Regions from separate parts of the Polaromonas sp. P1_F6 genome, predicted to be linked through region 1. Evidence: riboswitches for the same ligand, from Rfam matches in the RefSeq annotation. Region 1 holds a riboswitch; the other holds the start of a gene.
The links. A riboswitch is a leader RNA that binds a small molecule or an ion and turns the genes downstream of it on or off. The one in region 1 is predicted to bind S-adenosylhomocysteine.

Region 1 (7,369 bases):
CCGGCATTGAGCGAGGCTTCGGCCATGCCTTTGGCGGAGGTCTTGGTGCCTTTTTTGGAACTGCCTTTGCGCCGTTCACCGGCGCCGGCCGACTGCTCGCGCAGCATCACGCTGACTTCGCCTTTGAGCACCTGGCGTGCATCAGGCAACAGCTGCAACGTGTTGAACGCATCGGGGTCGACCCGCACCATGCCCTTGGCGATCAATTGGCGTAACACGCCACGCCACTGCACTTCGGACAGGTCGGCGCCAATGCCGAAGGTGCTGAGCTTGTCGTGGCCGTACTGCAATACTTTTTCGGTCGCCTTGCCGCGCAGGATGTCCATCAGGTGGCCTGCACCAAAGCTGATGCCGCTGGCCTGCTGCACGCGGTAAATGCAACTGAGCATCTTGCGTGCGGCTTCGGTCGCGTCCCATACCACCGGCGGCTGCAGGCAGTTGTCGCAGTTACCGCAAGGCTGACTGTCTTCGCCGAAGTAATGCAGCAGGCTGACACGCCGGCAACGCGTGTCTTCAGCCAGCGTCAACAAGGCATCCAGCTTGCCGCGCATGACCTGCTTGAACTCTTCGCTGGCGGCTTCGCTGGTGTCTATCATGCGGCGCTGGTTCACCACGTCCTGCAGGCCGTACGTCATCCAGGCGTTGGCGGGGAGGCCGTCGCGGCCGGCACGGCCTGTTTCCTGGTAATAGCCTTCGATGTTTTTCGGCATGTCCAGGTGCGCGACAAAACGCACGTCAGGTTTGTCGATGCCCATGCCGAAGGCAATCGTTGCGACCATCACTGTGCCTTCCTCGCGCAGGAAGCGGTCTTGCCGCTGCTGGCGCAGGGCACTGTCCAGGCCCGCGTGGTAGGCCATGGCCTTGAGGCCGGCATCCTGCAGGGCTTCGGCAATTTCCTCCACGCGTTTGCGTGACTGGCAATACACAATGCCGGCTTCTCCGGCGTGTTCGCTTTCAATGAATCGCAGCAGCTGGCGTGTGGCGTCGGTTTTTTCGACGATGGTGTAGCGGATGTTCGGCCGGTCAAAGCTGCTGACGAATGCGCGTGCGTCTTCCAGCTTGAGCCGCTCGATCATGTCCTGCCGTGTCAGCGCATCCGCGGTCGCCGTCAGCGCGATACGCGGCACGTTCGGGAAGGTTTCGTGCAGCAGGCTCAAGGACCGGTATTCGGGCCGGAAGTCGTGGCCCCACTGACTCACGCAATGCGCTTCGTCAATCGCAAACAGGCTGAGCAGGCCGCGTTCATGCAGCGAGCCGAGCAGTCCCTTCATGCGCGGGGTGTTGATGCGCTCGGGTGCGGCATAAAGCAGCGTCAGCTCGTTGCGCAGCAATTGCTTTTCAAGCTGGCTGCTTTCTTCAAAGCTTTGTGTCGAGTTTAAAAATGCGGCGGACACGCCGGCCTCATGCAGGGCGCCCACCTGGTCATGCATCAGCGCAATCAGCGGCGAGATCACCACCGTGACCCCGTGGCCGGCGTTTTGCCGCACGATGGCCGGGATCTGGTAGCACAGTGATTTGCCTCCGCCGGTGGGCATCAGTACCAGGGCATCGCCGCCGCGAACTACATGGTCCACGATGGCCTCCTGCGGGCCGCGGAAGCTGTCGTAGCCAAAAACCCGGCTGAGCACGTCCAGGGGTGTCGGCAAAGGCGCAGAAATGGGCAGTGAAGACAAGGTGTTAAGCCGGAAAGTCGGTGTGGTGAAAATGAGTGCTATGAAAATAGGAGCTGCTTGCGCAAGATCCATAAGGGCTGGAGGCCTGTTTGACACATAAATAGCGGGGAAAACCGGCTACATCTGCTCCCAGGGCAGGCCGTCAAAGCGCCAGCCGGAAAGGGTGGAGCGCTGGAACTGTTCGTCGAGCTCACCTTCAAAGCCGTGCACCACATGCTGCACATCAGAAAAGCCGGCTGCTTCCAGGGCCTTGCCGGCGTCCAGCGTGCGCTTGCCGGAGCGGCAGATCAGCAGCACCGGCTGCGCCTTGCCGGCAGCTTCGCGCGCCACGGCGTCGGCGAACTTTTGCGGGTCTGGCTGCAGGTCGGGGTATTCGTACCACGGCACGTTGACCACGCCTGGGGGGCGGCCGACGTACAACGACTCGATCTCCATGCGCACGTCCACGAACAGCGCGTCGGGATGCGCCTGCAACCAGGTCCAGGCTTCTTTGGGTTGAAAGTTTTTCATGTTCAGGGCAATACCCCTATTGTCGTCTAACGCCCCACGCTTTTCACTTCGTGTAATGCGCTGCCCCCCAAGGGGGCGCTGCGCCTGCGGCCCGGCAAAGCCGGTTCCGCAGCCCCTGCTGGTTGAAGAGAACCCATCGAAGTCTGCTGAAAAAGCTGCCGCGCCTTAAAATCGAGGCCATGAAGCCAATCATCTACACACGCGGCCAACAACTGCCGGCCATCCTGGAACAGCGTATCGCCATCCTCGACGGTGCGATGGGCACCATGATCCAGCGCTTCAAGCTCAACGAGGCCCAGTACCGCGGCGAACGCTTCAAGGACTTCCACAAGGACGTGAAGGGCAACAACGAGTTGTTGAGCCTGACGCGCCCCGACGTGATCCAGGACATCCATGAGGGCTACCTGGCTGCGGGCGCCGACATGATTGAAACCAATACCTTCGGCGCGACTACCGTGGCGCAGGCCGACTACGACATGGCCGACCTGGCCGTCGAGATGAATTACGAGTCGGCCCGCATCGCCCGTGCCGCGTGCGACAAGTTTTCAACACCCGACAAGCCGCGTTTTGTCGTCGGCGCCCTCGGCCCCACGCCCAAGACGGCCAGCATCAGCCCCGACGTGAACGACCCGGGCGCGCGCAACACCAGTTTCGAGGAGCTGCGCAAGGCGTATTACGAACAGACGGAGGCGCTGGTCAAGGGCGGCAGCGACGTGCTGCTGGTCGAGACCATCTTCGACACGCTCAATGCCAAGGCGGCGCTGTTTGCCATTGACGAATACTTCGACAACTCCGGCGAGCGCCTGCCCCTGATCATCAGCGGCACCGTGACCGACGCTTCGGGCCGCATCCTGAGCGGGCAAACCGTGACGGCCTTCTGGCACAGTGTGCGCCATGCCGCACCACTGGCAGTCGGCCTCAACTGCGCACTGGGCGCCACCCTGATGCGCCCCTACATCCAGGAGCTGGCCCGCGTGGCCGGCGACACCTTCATCAGCTGCTACCCCAATGCCGGCCTGCCCAACCCCATGAGCGACACCGGCTTTGACGAAACACCCGACGTGACGTCCCGCCTGCTGCGCGAGTTTGCCGAGGAAGGCCTTGTCAACATCGTGGGCGGTTGCTGCGGCACCACTCCGGATCACATAGGTGCCATCGCCCATGCGGTTGCGCCGATCGCCAGCCGCTCCCTGCAGCGCGGCGCCTTCTACAAAGAGGCCGCCTGAGGGCAGCGCTGCCCCGTATCACTTCCGGGTGATGCCGTCGGGTAGCCGAAAAAGCCGGTTCTCTGATGCGCGTGTACTTAATAAGTATGCATATGAGATGACGTGCCCGGCGATGTCCCGAAAAGTCATATTTCGCGGCTATAGTCAGGCCCCTTTGCCGAACCCTGTTTTCATTCTCCGGCGCTGCGCCCTGCAGCGTTGATGGTTCGGCAAAACAACGCAACACAACACAACCAAGGAAATCATGAAGGTGGGTTTATTCATCAAGGCCGCAGCGGCATTCACGTTGGCGATGACGGCTTTCGCAGGCCATGCACAACTGTCGCCCCAAAAACCGGTGACGATCGTCGTGCCCTATCCAGCCGGCGGCCCGCTGGACAACGCTGCGCGCATCCTGGCCGAGAAGCTGCGTCCCCTGCTCAAAACCGAAGTCACGGTTGACAACCGGCCGGGGTCCGGCGGAAACGTGGGTGCGGCCCTCGTCGCCAAGGCGCCTGCAGACGGCCATACGTTGGTGATGGGGGCGGTGGCCACCCATGCCATCAACCCATGGCTCTACCCGAACATGCCCTACGACGCATTGAAGGACTTCACGCCCATCACGTTGGTGGCGCGGGTGCCGAACGTGCTGGTCATGAATGCCGAGACGGCCAGGCGGCTGAAAATCAAGGACACCAAGGACCTGATTGCCTACGCACGCAAGAATCCCGGCCGGCTGAACTATGCCTCCGGCGGCAATGGAAGCGCCGGCCACCTCGCGGGCGAGCTGTTTAAAAGCCTGGCCAAGATCAGCGTGGTGCACCTGCCTTCCAGCGGCTCGGCCCAGGCGCAGGCTGGCCTGCTGTCCGGCCAGACCGACCTGATGTTCGACAACCTGGCCTCTGCCAGCGCCAACATCAAGTCGGGCAAGCTGGTCGCTTTTGGCGTGACCACCATCAACCGCTCCAGCAGCTTCACGGAAATTCCGACCATCAATGACGTGTTGCCCGGCTTTCACATCAGCACCTGGTTCGGCATCTTTGGCCCGGCCAACCTTCCCAAAGCCACGGCAGACCAGCTTCAGCGGGCATTCGCCGACGCGCTCAACACGCCCGATACCGCGGAAAAGTTTGCACGCATGAGCGCGACCCCCAGCCCCATGAGCTCTGCCGACTTTGCCTACATGGTGATGAAAGAGCACGCCGATTATGGACGCCTGATCAAGGTCGCCAAAATCAAGCTCGACTAAATCGAAAGGGCGGAAAGGGCGGAAAGGGCGGCTAGCCTGGCGCCTTCCCCGCTTTTCTGCCAGACGGAAATCAGCCCGGCATCAGCCGGTCGATTTCCTGCTGCATGGCTTGTACCAGCTGGCTGTACATCTTGAGTTTTTCGCTGGTGTCGCGCAGCCGTTCGGCGATGCGCAGTGAAACGGCAAACATCAGTTTGGCCGCAGTCACCGGTTGCTCTTCCCCCATTTTTTCAAGCGCTGCGCGCGACAGCACGGCGCAGCTCACGTCGCTGCTGGCAGTGCATGACGCCAGCCGCGCCTGGCCGTCGACCAGGCCCATTTCGCCGATCAGGCTGCCGGGGCCCAGCACCGTGATGGTGACCGGCGTGCGGCGGCTGACCACAATGCTTTCGACAGTGACTTCGCCTTCGAGCAGCAGCACCATATAACCGGTATCGCTCTTGTCGCCTTCGCGGATGAAGGTCGTTCCCTCGGAAATCCTGCGCGGCGTCATGTAGCTGACGACAGTGAAAGCCTCTTCGGGCGTGAGCTGCATCAGGGCGGTTGGTGCAATCAGCAGCCTGGCGGCAAGCTCGGCCGTGCTGGAGCCCTCAATGGCCCGCATGCGGTCTTTGGGACGCATGGACTCGGGCGCATCGGGCGTTCCCCGCTGTTTTCTGCCGAACAGGTTTTCAAACATGGTGGCTCCGGCTATCCCCTGGACTTTTGTTGGTATCTCTTGCCATTGGTGCAAGGATATGGCGCGGGCGGCGTTCAGCCCTTAAAATGATGGTAACCCAAGGAGCGTTGCAGCGAACACAAGCGTTCGTCAGGCTTGGGTTACAGGCGGCGGCTTCCGGCGGCCCCTGCGGCAACGACGCTCACCTTTGCCTCAAGGTGAGTCCGTGTCTGAAACTGAATCTTTACCCAATGTTCCCCCCATGAAGCTGTCCGGCCTGGAGCCGGTCGCCATCGGTGCGGGCACGCTGTTTGTCAATATTGGCGAACGCACCAACGTCACCGGCTCCAAGGCCTTCGCCCGCATGATCCTCAACGGTGAATACGAGCAGGCGCTGGCCGTGGCCCGCCAGCAGGTCGAAAACGGCGCCCAGATCATCGATATCAACATGGACGAGGCCATGCTGGACAGCCAGGCCGCCATGGTGCGCTTCCTGAACCTGATCGCCAGTGAGCCCGACATCGCGCGTGTGCCCATCATGATCGACAGCTCCAAGTGGAGCGTCATCGAAGCCGGCCTGCGCTGCATCCAGGGCAAGGGAATCGTCAACTCGATCTCGATGAAAGAGGGTCTGGAGCCCTTCAAGCAGCAGGCCAAGCTGCTCAAGCGCTACGGCGCGGCAGCGGTGGTGATGGCTTTTGATGAAAAAGGCCAGGCCGACACCTATGAGCGCAAAGTCGAAATCTGCGAGCGCGCCTACCGCGTGCTGGTCGACGAGCTGGACTTTCCGCCCGAAGACATCATCTTCGACCCGAACATTTTCGCGATCGCCACCGGCATCGAAGAGCACAACAACTACGCGGTCGATTTCATCAACGCCACGCGCTGGATCAAGCAGAACCTGCCGGGCGCCAAGGTCTCTGGCGGCGTGTCCAACGTGTCCTTCAGCTTTCGCGGCAACGACCCGGTGCGTGAAGCCATCCACACCGTGTTCCTGTACCACGCGATCCAGGCGGGCATGGACATGGGCATCGTCAACGCCGGCATGGTCGGCGTGTACGACGACCTGGACCCTGTGCTGCGCGAGCGCGTCGAAGACGTGGTGCTCAACCGCACACCGGTCTACAAGCCGGGCGAGCCTGAGCTCACGCCCAGCGAACGCCTGATTGAAGTGGCCGAGACTGCCAGGAGCGGCGCCAAGGACGACAGCAAGAAGAATGAATGGCGTGCCCTGCCGGTGCGCCAGCGCCTGTCGCATGCGCTGGTCCACGGCATGAACGAGCACATCGTGACTGACACCGAAGAGGTCTACCAGGAGATCCTTGCGGAGGGCGGCCGGCCGCTGCACGTCATCGAAGGCCCGCTGATGGACGGCATGAACATCGTCGGTGACCTGTTCGGCCAGGGCAAGATGTTTTTGCCCCAGGTCGTCAAAAGCGCCCGTGTGATGAAGCAGGCCGTGGCGCACCTGCTGCCCTACATCGAAGCCGAAAAGCTGCTGCTCGAAGCCGCCGGCGGTGACGTCAAGACCAAAGGCAAGATCATCATCGCCACGGTCAAGGGTGATGTGCACGACATTGGCAAGAACATCGTGACGGTGGTCTTGCAGTGCAACAACTTTGAAGTCGTCAACATGGGCGTGATGGTGCCCTGCCATGAAATATTGGCGCGCGCCAAGGTTGAAGGCGCCGACATCGTCGGGCTGTCGGGTCTCATCACCCCCAGCCTGGAAGAAATGCAGTATGTGGCCGCCGAGATGCAAAAGGACGATCATTTCCGCATCAAGAAGATTCCGCTGCTGATAGGCGGCGCCACCACCAGCCGCGTGCACACGGCCGTCAAGATCTCCCCGCACTACGAAGGCCCGGTGGTGTATGTGCCCGATGCGTCACGAAGCGTGAGCGTGGCGCAAAGCCTGCTGTCCGACCAGGCCGCCAGATACATCGAAGAGCTGTATACCGACTACGACAAGGTGCGCACCCAGCATGCCAACAAAAAGCAGGTACCGATGTGGCCGCTGGCCAAGGCCCGCGCCAATCCCACGTCAATGAACTGGGCCCACTACACACCGCCC
Region 2 (7,369 bases), on a different contig from region 1:
GCCCACATAGACCCATTGGTCCATCTCGGCGTCCAGGTCGCTCTGCCAGAGCTGCCGGACTATCCAGCGCGCGCCTTCGAGCTTGTTGTGGCTGCCATACCAGCCGTTGATGTGGATGCTGCTGACGGTGGCGTGCATGCCCTCGCTTTTCATCATTGCCACCACTGCGGCGATTTGCGCGTCGCTCAGTTGCACAAACTCACTGTGATCGATGGCGATGTCGGTTTCACGGCCCGGCGAGTCGGTGGCGCGGGTGATGCCCGGCATCTCGCGCTCGATGCGCGCCAGCACGGCCTGCATGCGGGCGAAGTTGGCAGCGCGTGTCGCGGAATCCTGTTGGTATATTTTTGATAGCTGATTGCGCAAGGCTGGTGCGGCTTGCGGGGCTTTTTTGTCTAAAACCTGCGCCGGCAGCAGCGCCACCGCACCGTTCTCCGCCACGATGGCATCGACCGGCCAGCTTGCCGCGAAGGGCTCACTCCAGCCTACGGGCCGCCCGGTGATGGCTACCACCTTGAGCCCGGCGGCATTCAACGCACCCAAAGCCTCCAGCGCATCGGCGGTGATCGCTCCCTCGGTGGTCAGTGTGTCGTCGATGTCGGTGAAGACGCCGGTGATCTGTGCGCGCTCGGTGAGCGCCCAGGATGTGAGGTCCTTCATCGTTGCTTTCTCAGTATCTCGATGCCCATCAGAACGGCAATGCCTGTGATCAACAAGCCCGCGATCCCCTGGATCCAATCGTTGAACCACAGTTCCCCGGGCTCGAGCACCGCTTCGGAGGCATTTTCGGGATCGTAGCGCACGGCCACCGTGTCGCCTTTCTTGAACGCAGCCTCGAATAGCTCGGACTCTTCCTTCGAAAGGCAGCTGTCCGCCGCGCGCACACGTTGGCCGGTGAAGGTTCGGCCCTGCACCTTGTAGCTATAGGTGGCAAGCTGCTCATAGCAACTGGCTCGCTTGTCGGACGTGGCCTTCACGCTGGACGAAAGTATTTGCGCGCTGCCTGTTTCCCAATCGAGGGTTTGCAAGGCCCGGTATGCCTTTGATGCGAAGCTGGCGCTCATTCCCGCACCCATGATCAGGAACAAGGCACAGTAGACGGGCGCCAGACGGGGGTACATCAGGCCGCCCCGAAACCTGGATGCCCTACGGAAGAGGGGCGAAAGTGGCGGGCTGCGGACTCTTGCATGGTGAAATTCTCGCATGGTGTGGGCCCCCACGGTCGCTCACTGCGTGTAGCTCCCTGCCCCCTCGAGGGGGCCGCCCGCCTGCGGCCCGGCAAAGCCGAAAAATTGGCACACCCCTATCGGGCTCACTGTGTGTAGCCCTTTTCCCCTTGCAGGGGACTGAGCCTGCGGCCCGGCAAAGCCGGTTCCGCGGCCCATGCGGGTTGAAGCGCTCTTTGGGCGCGATCGGTGATGGCGTATTTCACCAGCGGGGGCCGAGGGTCCGGCTTCGCCGGCCCCAGGCGCCGCCCCCTTGAGGGGGGAGCAGGCTACACGAAGTGAGCCTGAACGGGGGAGTTCGGTATAATCGTGGCTTCCTGAGGAGCGTTGCAAGCCACACCATGTGGACCAGGCTCAGGACTTCATTGCAACCACGCTCACCCGCAAGTGCTCTCTCAAGCCGGGTGAATGACTGAATTCCCCCGCTGTTTCGAAAGCGCCTTGCCCGTGGCGATTTTGCCCAGTTGACGTTTGAATTTGGAGAACCGTATGAGCGCCGTCCTGAAACCTTCCACCGACTACACCATTGCCGATATTTCGCTTGCCGCCTGGGGCCGCAAGGAACTGAACATCGCGCAAACCGAAATGCCTGGCCTGATGGCCATCCGCGAAGAATTCGCGAAGGCGCAGCCGCTGAAGGGCGCGCGCATCACCGGTTCGCTGCACATGACGATCCAGACCGGCGTGCTGATCGAAACCCTGCAAGCCCTGGGCGCTGAAGTGCGCTGGGCTTCGTGCAATATTTTCTCGACACAAGACCACGCCGCCGCCGCGATCGCCGCCGCCGGCACGCCGGTGTTCGCCATCAAGGGCGAAACCCTGGCCGATTACTGGGACTACACCCACAAGATCTTCGAATTCAGCGGCGCCAAGGGCACGCCTGAAGAAGGTCCCAACATGATCCTGGACGACGGCGGCGACGCGACGCTGCTGATGCACCTGGGCACCAAGGCCGAAAAAGACGCGAGCCTCATTTCCAAGCCCGGCAGCGAAGAAGAAATCTGCCTGTTCAATTCGATCAAGGCCAAGCTGGCGCAAGACCCGACCTGGTACAGCCGCCGCCTGAAAAACATCATCGGCGTGACTGAAGAAACCACCACCGGCGTGTTGCGTTTGAATGAAATGTCGGCCAAGGGCACGCTGGCCTTGCGCGCCATCAACGTGAACGATTCCGTCACCAAGAGCAAGTTCGACAACCTGTACGGCTGCCGCGAATCCCTGGTTGACGCGATCAAGCGCGCCACCGACGTGATGGTCGCCGGCAAGGTCGCACTCGTGGCCGGTTACGGCGACGTGGGCAAGGGCTCCGCACAAGCCTTGCGCGCACTGAGCGCCCAGGTGTGGGTGACCGAGATCGACCCCATCAACGCCCTGCAGGCCGCGATGGAAGGTTACAAGGTCGTGACCATGGAATACGCTGCCGACAAGGCTGACATTTTTGTGTCCGCCACCGGCAACAAGAACGTCATCACTTATGAGCACATGGCGAAGATGAAAGACCAGGCCATCGTCTGCAACATCGGCCATTTCGACAACGAGATCGACGTCGCATCGCTCGAAAAATGCACCTGGGAAGAGATCAAGCCGCAAGTCGACCACGTGATCTTCCCGGACGGCAAGCGCATCATCCTGCTGGCCAAGGGCCGCCTCGTGAACCTGGGTTGCGGCACCGGCCACCCGAGCTTCGTGATGTCGTCGAGCTTTGCGAACCAGACCATCGCGCAGATCGAGCTCTTCACCAAGAAAGATGCGTACGAAGTGGGCAAGGTTTATGTGTTGCCCAAGCATCTTGACGAAAAGGTTGCCCGTTTGCACCTGAAGAAGGTTGGCGCTGTGCTGACTGAACTGAGCGACGAGCAGGCTGCGTACATCGGTGTCTCTAAAGCCGGCCCGTACAAGGCCAACACCTATCGCTACTGATTTTTCCTGGCTACTGCGCGACCCGATAGCGGCGTTGCGGGTCCCGATCAGGCAATCCTCATGCACCTCAAGTGCATTCCGGTTGCCTGGCGCCCGCGCCTTGCTCTCGGGCCGCTCGCTACGCCCTTAAGGCTGTTGCTGGAATACCGGAAGACACTACATGCGCGCTGACCTATTCCTCGTCGAACACGGCCATGCCGCCACCCGCTCGCAGGCCCAGCGCCTGATCGCTTCGGGGGTGCAGTGGCGTCCTGAAGCCGACGCTGCCTGGAAGAAGGTCGCCAAGAACGGCGACGAGATTCCGCCCGGCGCTGAGCTGCAGTTGCTGGACACCACCGAAGCCAAGTACATCTCGCGCGGCGGGCTCAAGCTCGAAGGCGCGCTGAAAGCTACCGGCCTGAAGGTGGATGGCTTGCGCTGCCTTGACGTGGGCCAGTCCACCGGCGGCTTTACCGACTGCCTGCTGCAGCACGGCGCCATGCAGGTGGTGGGCGTCGATGTGGGCCATGGCCAGCTGCACGCCAGCCTGCGTGAAGACCCGCGTGTGGTTTGCGTCGAGGGTCTGAATGCCCGTTCCATGACCGCCGCCGACCTGGTGGCCGGCCATGCAGGCGACAGCGGCGACATGGATTTTCCGGATGACTTCGATGGCGATGGGGATGACGCCGACCTGGACGAAGCGAGCCTGGCCGCAGAAGCCAACTTCGACTTCCTGACGGGTGATTTGTCCTTCATCTCGCTCACGCTGGTGTTGCCCGCCGTGGTTCGCCTGCTCAAGCCCGGCGGCGACCTGCTCATGCTGGTCAAGCCGCAGTTTGAATTGCAGCCCGGCCAGATCGGCAAGGGTGGCATTGTGCGTGACCCGGCGCATTTCGAGTTTGTCGAAAAGCGCTTGCGCGATGCCTGCGCATCGCTGGGGCTGGAAGTGAAAGCCTGGCTGGCGTCGCCGATTGAAGGCGGCGACGGCAACCGCGAATTTTTTATCCAGGCTGTCAAGGGCCAGGACGTGGCGGGCGAAGACCAGCCGCTGCCGGCCGCACCGCAGCGCAAGATTGCCAAGCGCGTGCCACGCAGCGAAATGCGCGCCTCCCGCGCGCCGCACGAAGACTCCGAACTTGCGCATGCCGGCCAGCCTGGCCCTGCGCGTGGCAAGCGGCGTGACAGCAAAACCGACACGACAAATAACGACGAGTGAGATCCGTGATGAGCCTGAATCTTCCCCTCAGTTTTGAATTCTTCCCGCCCAAGACACCTGAAGGCGCCGAGAAGCTGCGTGTGGCGCGCCAGGCGCTCTATGCGCACAAGCCCGAGTTTTGCTCGGTGACGTTTGGCGCGGGTGGTTCCACGCAAGACGGCACTTTCGGCACGGTGAACGAAATCCTGGCCGAAGGCGTGGCGGCGGCCTGCCATTTCTCGTGCGTGGGCGCCACCAAGGCCACGGTGCGCCAGCAGCTCACCACCTTGCAAATCATGGGTGTGAAACGCCTGGTCGCCCTGCGCGGTGACCTGCCCAGCGGCTACGGCGCGGGCGGTGAGTTCCACTACGCCAGCGACCTGGTGGCCTTCATCCGCGCTGAAACCGGCGACACTTTCCACATCGAAGTGGCCGCTTACCCGGAAATCCATCCCCAGGCCAGATCGGCCGATGCCGACTTGCAGGCCTTTGTGCAAAAGGTCAAGGCCGGCGCCAACTCGGCCATCACACAGTATTTTTTCAACGCCGACGCCTACTACCGTTTTGTCGACGACGCGCAGGCTCTGGGTGTGGACGTGCCCATCGTGCCCGGCATCATGCCCATCACCAGCTCTACGCAACTCATGCGCTTTTCCGATGCCTGCGGCGCCGAGATTCCGCGCTGGATCCGCCTGCGCCTGCAGGGCTTTGGCGACGACACCGCGTCCATCAAGAGCTTCGGCCTGGACGTAATCACCGGCCTGTGCGAGCAGCTCTACGCCGCAGGCGTGCCCGGCATTCATTTCTACACGATGAACCAGGCCGCAGCGACGACCGAAATCATCGGGCGACTGCAGCGCGCCTGAGGCTACACGCCATGCAGCAGGGTGCACGCCGGTCTGCCGTCACCCTCAGTGCTGCGGTGCTGCTGGCCTTGCTGGCCGCATGCACCACGCCGCCACCCAACAAGCCATCCACCGTGCCGGGTGCTGCTGCACCGGCGCCGCGTCCTTCACGTCCCGCCACCGATGCATCACCCGCGACCGGTGAGATAGCCGACGAGGTGCAGCCTTCTGCCGCTGCACCCAGGCCGTCGCTGCTGGCCGGCGAAGTGCCCCGCGAATTCCAGCGCGGCCAGGCTTCCTGGTACGGCCCGCGTTTTAACGGCCGGCGCACCGCCAGCGGAGAACGCTTTGACATGCAGGAGTTCACCGCTGCGCACCGCACGCTGCCTTTTGGCACCATGGTGCGTGTGCACAGCCTGGTCAACGGCCGTGATGTGGACGTCCGCATCACCGACCGCGGACCCTACAGCGGCAACCGCATCATCGACCTGAGCCGCGCCGCGGCGGAAGAGCTCGGCATGTTGGGCATGGGGCTGAAGGAAGTTGTGCTGCTGGTGCCGGAGTCCACACCGGAGGTCGCGACGACACCCGCGCCTGCGGTCCGGAAGCGCCCGCCTGCAAGGCGGCGCCCAGCGGCGCCGCGTACGCCGCGCTAAATCGCCCCGCTGACGAGGCGCGTTCGCTCAGTTCACAAAAGTCACGTCGTCCCTGGCCTGCGGCGGGATCTTGATGGCCAGCGCCTTGACGGGCCCGCTGGTCACCAGCGTGCCGCCGTGTGCCGTGCCTTTGGGAATGATGATCAGCGTGCCCGGCTTGAACTCCTTGCGCTCGCCGCCCAGCCACATGGCACCGCTGCCTTCGATGATGTACTGGATCTCGTCGGTTTTCGGGTGAATGTGTTTGGCCACATTGCCGGACTGAATGCCGATGGTGGCGTTGTCGGTGATGACCAGCCCTTTCGCATTCATTTCAGGGTTTGGGGTGCCGGGAATGTCGCCGTGCTTGAGCGCCGCAAGGTCAATCATCGCCGGCGCCAGGGGCACGGCCTGCGCATGCGCATCGGGCAGGGCGTGCTGGGCCAGCGGCGACAGCGCAATCCCGGCCACAAAGGCAACGGTGACGGAAAAGCCGAGGACGGTGGTGGTGTGGCGCATGGAATCCTTTTTGTGGGGTGTTGTGTATGGGCGGGCCAGTATGCCCATGTTGCGACGGGCTTGCCAATAGCGGTGACCCGACCCGGCAACCGGTCGTTTCGTTTCAGCGCAAATCCCGCTGCCACAGCTTGGGTTGTATGTTGGGAGTGCTATATATTTGATAGCTTATTGCGCTTGTCTGGATTGGCCTGAAGGCTGTTTTCATGCTGAAAATAGCCTTGAAACCGGCGAAAAACAGCTTTAGCTCGCACATGAACGTTTGCGGAGCCGCTTTTGACGCTGTTTTGGGGCTTTTTCACGCATGAGATTGGCCTCTAGCCCAATAGATACAAGCGCAAGCAGCTACGAATTCGATAGCAACCTGCCGGCACAAACTGGTGTCGGGTCAGGTCAGCGTTCGACGGCTACACCCGATTTCACCCGGCTGCACACAAGGTCAATCCGGTCGCCAGCGCAAATCGTTTCAATTTATTAGAATTTCAGTAATTCCTGAAAATTCAATAAACCAAAGAGGCCCTGCGCCATGAACCTTGCCCCCTTAACCCAGCGATTTGTCCTCCATTTCGGTGAAATGGGCAGCCGTTGGGGCATTAACCGGACTGTTGGGCAGATTTATGCCTTGCTGTACGTCTCGCCGCGGGCCCTGAATGCCGACGAAATCGGCGAGGCGCTGGCGTTTTCGCGCTCCAACGTCAGCATGGGGCTGAAGGAATTGCAGTCGTGGAACCTGGTGCGGCTGCAGCACCTGCCGAACGACAGGCGCGAGTATTTCAGTGCGCCGGAAGACGTCTGGGCCATCTTCCGCACACTGGCCGAGGAACGCCGCAAGCGCGAGATTGACCCGACGCTTTCCATGCTGCGCGATGCGCTGATGGAACACCCGGCCAACCAGGACGACATTCACGCCCAGGCGCGCATGAAGCAGATGCACGATTTGATCGAGCTGATGACAGGCTGGCTGGCCGATGTGCAGAAGATGGACTCGGCCACGCTGATGAGCCTGATGAAGATGGGCGCCAAGGTGCAGAAGCTGCTGGAGGTCAAAGACAA

Region 2: it holds a riboswitch for S-adenosylhomocysteine, as region 1 does, so the genes downstream of both, ahcY (adenosylhomocysteinase) here and metH (methionine synthase) in region 1, are expected to answer to the same signal.

Annotation. Positions count from the first base shown of each region.
Region 1 is NZ_JBFUBQ010000005.1:28,444-35,812, reverse strand. It holds gene recQ (DNA helicase RecQ) at 1-1,673, opposite strand, end outside; gene AC1DY9_RS15580 (rhodanese-like domain-containing protein) at 1,791-2,183, opposite strand; gene AC1DY9_RS15575 (homocysteine S-methyltransferase family protein) at 2,363-3,409, shown strand; gene AC1DY9_RS15570 (Bug family tripartite tricarboxylate transporter substrate binding protein) at 3,654-4,637, shown strand; gene AC1DY9_RS15565 (Crp/Fnr family transcriptional regulator) at 4,708-5,316, opposite strand; S-adenosyl-L-homocysteine riboswitch at 5,410-5,506, shown strand; gene metH (methionine synthase) at 5,522-7,369, shown strand, end outside.
Region 2 is NZ_JBFUBQ010000004.1:33,624-40,992, reverse strand. It holds gene AC1DY9_RS13525 (HAD-IIB family hydrolase) at 1-660, opposite strand, end outside; gene AC1DY9_RS13520 (DUF3592 domain-containing protein) at 657-1,088, opposite strand; S-adenosyl-L-homocysteine riboswitch at 1,540-1,612, shown strand; gene ahcY (adenosylhomocysteinase) at 1,716-3,146, shown strand; gene AC1DY9_RS13510 (TlyA family RNA methyltransferase) at 3,307-4,341, shown strand; gene metF (methylenetetrahydrofolate reductase [NAD(P)H]) at 4,350-5,186, shown strand; gene AC1DY9_RS13500 (septal ring lytic transglycosylase RlpA family protein) at 5,198-5,821, shown strand; gene AC1DY9_RS13495 (cupin domain-containing protein) at 5,849-6,319, opposite strand; gene AC1DY9_RS13490 (GbsR/MarR family transcriptional regulator) at 6,843-7,369, shown strand, end outside.